Regions from separate parts of the Sporosarcina sp. P19 genome, predicted to be linked through region 2. Evidence: riboswitches for the same ligand, from Rfam matches in the RefSeq annotation. Region 2 holds a riboswitch; the other holds the start of a gene.

Region 1 (3,234 bases), on a different contig from region 2:
GCAGGCAGAACAATGTCCGCAAACAAGGCAGTATCCGTCAAAAACAAATCATGGACCACCGTAAACAAATCCTCGCGTGCTAAGCCATCCTGGACCTTATTGGCATCCGGTGCGACAACGGCGGGGTTGCTATTATAGACATACAAAGAGCGAATCGGTTGTTGTTCCTTCAGTAATGCTTGTCCCAATAAATTCATATTGAATTTCCGCGTTGGTTTTTTCTGAAGTTCAGGCCGTTCTAATGCGGCAATATTATGCGTCAAATAGTCGGAATTTGATTTGACTGCTCCTCCGCCCTTTAATTCCCATTGCCCAGTCAAAGCAGGCAAGCAAGTAATGGTCCGAACGATCATGCCGCCATTATCATGATGCTGCAATCCATTGCCAATGCGTATCATGGAAGGAGAGATGTTACCGTACATTCGTGCCAATTTATAAATATCTTCTTCCGGCACGCCCGTAATAGTGGAAACCTTTTGCGGATTGTAGTACTTTACATGTTCGCTGAGCGCTTCATGACCGATTGTGTACTGTTCCAAAAAAGCTTGATGGACTAGCTTTTCTTTATAAAGAACATGCATAATTCCGAGTGCAAGCGCTCCATCAGTTCCAGGTAGAATGGGAATGAACCAATCAGCCATGCGTCCAGTTTGGTTTTTATGGACGTCAATGACAATAGTTTTCGCGCCGTTTTTTTTCGCCTTTTGGGCAATCATGATTTGGTGCATATTGGTACTAACCGCATTGATCCCCCAAAAAATAAATAATTTCGTTTCCGTCATCTCTTCTGGATCCGTTCCATAACGCCCGCCCATTGTGTAATTGTAGCCGGCCTCGCCGGCGACTGAACAAATCGTCCGGTCCAGTTGACTGGAACCAAGGCGATTAAAGAAACGACGATCCATTCCTTTAGAACTGAGTTTTCCCATATTTGCATAAAAGCTGTAAGGAAGAATCGATTCTGGACCTTCTTCAGAAATTATTTTATTCCACTGATTTGTAATAGTTGTAATGGCCTCTTCCCAACTGATTGGAACGAATTGACCATCGCCTTTTTCCCCAATGCGTTTTAAAGGGGTTGTAATTCGATTTTGATCATAAATCCTTTCAGCCATATGCCGAACTTTGTTGCAAATACTTCCTTTTGTGACTGGATGTTCAGGATCACCTTCAATTTTAACAATTTTCCCGGCTTCTTTATGAATAAGCAATCCACATTGATCTGGACAATCAAGAGAACAAACCGAGGGAACGATACCATTTTCTACATCAATATACGATTGCATTACACAAGTCCTTTCTAACGATTTAATTTTGCAATTACAAAATTTACTATGAAATCCTAATATTATTGAAGCTTAATAATCGAATAATTATTAAAAATAGAGTACATCCATTGGGGTAGAGGAAAGCGTATGTTGAAGTGTAAATCAACCTTTTTTCTGATTTTGATGAAAAATACTCTATTAGTAAATTGACTCAAACAAATAGTTTATGTGAGTTAGTATACCATATTAGAGATAGTATATTTAGAAAGTTCCCATAATCAATTGACTTTGAATTAATTATTATGTACAGTAACTTCATTAGTTCAATTTTAATAATTTTCTACCAATTTCATATTATTTTCTATCGAGAGAAGTTGAGGGACTGGCCCAATGAAACTTCGGCAACATCATTGTGCCAAATCCAGCAAGCGTAGCTTGAGAGATAGAAAGAGGATCGCATATTTATATTGCGCTGGCGATAATTGCCAACTACTCTTTCCGTCTTTACGGGAAGGTTTTTTATTTTCTAAAGAAAATGCAAAATACATAAGCAGGAATGGAGAGTATTGATATGTTGGAGAAAATAGGGATTACAAAAAACTTAGGATGGGGCTTTTTCGGTGTTATGTTGTTCATGATGGGAGATGGAATTGAAGCGGGTTGGTTAAGTCCATTCTTAATTGAAAGTGGATTAACCATTCAACAATCAGCAGCTATATTCACAGTATACGGAGTCTCGATTGCGCTGTCTTCCTGGTTTTCAGGCGTCTGCGTAGATGTTTTTGGGCCGAAACGTACAATGGCAATTGGGTTAGCCGTCTATATTATCGGTACAGCAGGGTTTATTACATATGGTTTTTCAACGATGAATTATCCGGTTATGCTTCTGACTTATTTTATTAAAGGTTTTGGTTATCCGCTATTTGCTTATTCCTTCTTAACATGGGTCATTTATAAAACACCACAAAGTAAATTGAGTTCTGCTGTTGGTTGGTTCTGGTTTGTTTTTTGTGCGGGAATGATGGTACTTGGCGCGTGGTATTCAAGTGTTGCAATCCAACATTTCGGTTACATCAATACTATGTGGACATCTATATTCTGGGTATGTCTTGGTGCAGTTTTAGCTATAGTGGTCAATAAAGACAAGTTTGAAAAGAAAAAACTCGCAAACAAAAAAGAAGCAGTCAAAGAATTATTGAAAGGTATCACCATTTTGAAATCGAATCCGAGGGTTGCTGCAGGTGGGATTGTCCGCGTTATTAATAGCTTAAGCGTTTATGGATTCCCAGTATTCTTACCAATGCATATGGCACAGCACGGTATTGAAACAACTGCTTGGCTACAATTATGGGGTACATTTTTCTTAGGAAACATTATCTTTAATTTAGTGTTCGGCTTCATTGGAGATAAATTCGGCTGGAAAAACACAATTATTTGGTTTGGTGGTATCGGTTGTGCGATATTCACGCCACTATTATTTTATATACCAGTAATTACAAATGGCAGCATTGTTATGACGAGCATTGTCGGATTCATTTGGGGCGGTTTAGTAGCAGGCTACGTTCCGATTGGTGCACTAGTACCATCCGTGGCGGGTGAAGATAAAGGTGCGGCAATGTCCGTGTTGAATTTTTCTGCGGGTCTATCGACATTCGTAGCTCCTGCGATTGCCTTGACATTTATCGGGCTTGTTGGAGCAGAAGGGGTCGTGTGGATTTTCAGTGCTCTCTACTTAGTGAGTGCGATTATCGTTAAATTCATTCGTATACCGGAAGAAGAAGGTGGAAAGATAAAGGAGAAAACTTTGCTAGTTACCTCGTAAAATCACCTTGGGCTAGCCGGTGATTGACAAAGTCGTCGATAGATGAAATACTCACATTCAATTTGAAAAATAACATGCTATTGATCTAGATTGTAGGATATGTGGATAATTCTTTCTATCTTTTTGTTATAGATTAGAGGGACT
Region 2 (3,234 bases):
ATAGAGAAGTTTGCTTTCTTGCGCAATGGCTTACCGGAGAACGAAATCCCTTCATTCAATTTCTTAATTAACTGCAATAACTCCATGCTGGATACATCGTAGACGCTTGTTGCACCGGGGAAGTCGCCAACTTTTGTCGGATCGCCTGTTACAGCTAGGATATCGTGAATGCCTAATGCATCGAGTCCCATCAAATGTGATTGTAAGCCGATAAGATTGTGATCACGGCACGTTAAATGTACAAGCGGGCGGATATTATGTTTCATCTTAACGATTGAGCCCATCGCCATGTTGCTGATGCGAGGGGAAGCAAGGGAATTATCTGCCATTGTTATAGCATCAACTCCTGCGTCATATAACACATTTGCACCCTTGATATAATCTTCTGTTTCCAAGTGGCGCGGTGTATCTAGTTCTACAATTACCGTACGCTCTGTTTTCGCTTTTTCATGAAGAGGTTGATGTTTTGTAGGTCCCGCTTCATGAATCACGATAGGCTTTTCCGGATGTACGACCTTTTCTGTGATAGGTGCAAGTCGCGCTAACTGTGTTTTCGCTGCTTTAATATGCTTAGGTGTTGTCCCGCAACATCCACCGATCAACCGAACGCCTTGATCACGAAGTAATACAGCAGCGCGTCCGAAGTATTCTGCTTCTGATTCATAGACAATACGCCCATCTTCCACATCTAATAGACTGGCGTTTGGATATGCGGATAAAAATGCTTTTTCCGGTAATGTAACATTATCGAATGCTTGAATCGTGTGGTAAGGGCCTAAGCGACAGTTGACACCTACGATATCTGCTCCAAGAGATTCAAGTTGATGAAGTGCATCATTTAATGAAAGCCCATTCTGTAATACGCCGGGATCATGCATAGAAACTTGTGCGATCAATGGAACATCCGTGATTTTCTTTAACGTTGTCACAACAGATGATAACTCTTCAAAGTCGTAATATGTTTCCAATAGAAGACCATCCGGATCACCTGCCAATAATGCATTGGCTTGTTCTAGTACGACTTTTTCTATTTCATCCAATGTAGCATCGCTTTTACGTATGCCACGCAGGCCGCCAATTGTACCGAGTACAAATTGTCCCCCAGGTGCTGCTGCGCGTTTTGCAATTTGAATGGCCGCTTTATTGAATTCCGTTACACGACTTTCTAATCCGTAGCGAGCTAATTTGTTCGCATTTGCACTGTAAGTGTTCGTCTGTATAATATCTGCGCCGGCTGCGATGTAGTCTTGGTGAATCTGCTCTATAATTTCAGGCTTTTCTACGTTTAGTTCTTCATAACAGTAATCAATTCCGTAAGAATATAAAATCGTCCCCATTGCACCATCTGCCGTTAAGACGTTTGTTTGTAGTTTATCTAGCAATGACATAATTCCATCTCCCCTTTGCTTTTTCTAATCAAAAAAAGCCTTCAAGTATATTAGAAGGCTTTGTAATCTCAATGACTAGTTCCCTCTCATCTTTTCAGAGTGTCAATTTGACAGACTGCTGGAAGTAGCACCTTGCCTATATGGCTGGTTGCTGAAGCGTCGAAGGGCCAGTCCCTCAGCTTCTCTTGATAAGATATGTTTCTTATTCAATTATTTAGATTATTCTAACCACATCATAGCGGCTTTGTTGGATATCGTCAAGTGAATGTTTGGTGAAGTTCGAAGTGCGGAGTTAGAGCATAGAGAAATTGCGATATATATGCTAAAATCAATGAAACAACTCGAAAAGGTGAGGAATTATGCGATTCTTTAAATACTCATTTCCAATCGCTGTTCTTGTAGGTACAATTGCTTGGATTATGATAGGTAGCAATTACGAAGAAGTTGCTTATGATATGCGAGTGTACATTACAATTGCGGCTGCTATATTCAGTGGTTTGATCTCAAGCGTTTTGTTTCGTAAAGAAAAAGAAGAACAGATTGATGAGAAGAAGTAGGCTGTCAGCATTTTGCTGCAGTCTTTTTTTATTTGTTTTTATGGGTTAACTATAAAATAAAAGGTGTTGACATATTGTGTGTTAACTATTATTGTTTTTATGATAACTAATATAAAAGAGGTGACATGATGGCGACAGCAACGGAGAGGCAACCGGTAAGTAGGTTTAGTGCATTAACCATTGTATACAGTGGGATGTTCGCGTCATTAATGATGATTGGAGCAAATATTACATCCTTTGTGCCGTTTTTAGTAGTTGGTGGAGTACCTATTACATTGCAAACGTTTTTCGCAATCTTATCAGGACTATTACTTGGCAGTCGTCTAGGTGCGTTATCTATGACGGTATATATGTTAATAGGATTAGCAGGTGCACCGGTCTTCGCTAAATTTTCAGGCGGCTTCGGTCAGATCTTGAGTCCGACGTTTGGCTTTATTCTTACGTTCATTTTAATAGCTTATGTAGCCGGGAAGATTGTCGAGCGAAGTCAGACCATGCCTGCTTATATAACCGCGGCACTGGTCGCTACGGCAATCAACTATATAGTAGGCACAAGCTGGATGTATTTTGCGTACAAGATGTGGGCTGCTGCACCAGACGTGTTTACCTACAAGATCGCATGGCTATGGATGATGCCTCCGTTGCCAAAAGATCTAATTCTGGCTGTACTGTCAGGCATATTCGCGTTTAGAATCTCAAAACACTTGAAAGTGAGGCGTACGCTATAATGAACTACCAAAGGCTGGCTACTCAAGTACTGGAAGGGCATGAAGTAACTGATGAGGAATCACTCGCAATATTGAATAGCCCAGATGAAGATTTGCTATTATTACTGCACGCGACGTACTCGATTCGATCACATTACTTCGGAAATAAGGTAAAGCTGAATATGATCATCAATACGAAATCAGGATTATGTCCGGAGAACTGTGGTTATTGCGCACAATCCATCATTTCAAAAGCACCTGTCGAAAAGTATGCGATGATGAAATCGGAAGAGATACTAGAAGGTGCAGAACGTGCTGCCGCTAATAAAGCGGGCACCTATTGCATCGTAGCAAGTGGACGGGGACCGCGTGACAGTGAACTGGACATAGTCATTGATTCTGTTAAGCAGATAAAAGAAAAACACAAAGGAATGACGGTATGTGCTTGCCTAGGTATTTTGAAGCCAGGCCAAGCAACCCGTTTGAAAGAGGCGGGCGTAGATCGCTACAACCACAACTTGAACACATCCGCAGAGCATCACGAAAGTATAACTACATCGCATACATACGATGATCGTGTAA

Evidence for each region. A riboswitch is a leader RNA that binds a small molecule or an ion and turns the genes downstream of it on or off. The one in region 2 is predicted to bind S-adenosylmethionine.
Region 1: linked by a shared signal. The riboswitch ahead of CSV74_RS09100 (MFS transporter) and the one ahead of CSV74_RS08945 (bifunctional homocysteine S-methyltransferase/methylenetetrahydrofolate reductase) in region 2 are both predicted to bind S-adenosylmethionine.

Annotation. Positions count from the first base shown of each region.
Region 1 covers NZ_PDYR01000007.1:14,653-17,886, forward strand. The annotation lists gene CSV74_RS09095 (molybdopterin oxidoreductase family protein) at 1-1,286, opposite strand, end outside; SAM riboswitch class I at 1,627-1,717, shown strand; gene CSV74_RS09100 (MFS transporter) at 1,840-3,090, shown strand.
Region 2 covers NZ_PDYR01000006.1:156,323-159,556, reverse strand. The annotation lists gene CSV74_RS08945 (bifunctional homocysteine S-methyltransferase/methylenetetrahydrofolate reductase) at 1-1,388, opposite strand, end outside; SAM riboswitch class I at 1,472-1,583, opposite strand; gene CSV74_RS08940 (hypothetical protein) at 1,748-1,945, shown strand; gene CSV74_RS08935 (biotin transporter BioY) at 2,074-2,673, shown strand; gene bioB (biotin synthase BioB) at 2,673-3,234, shown strand, end outside.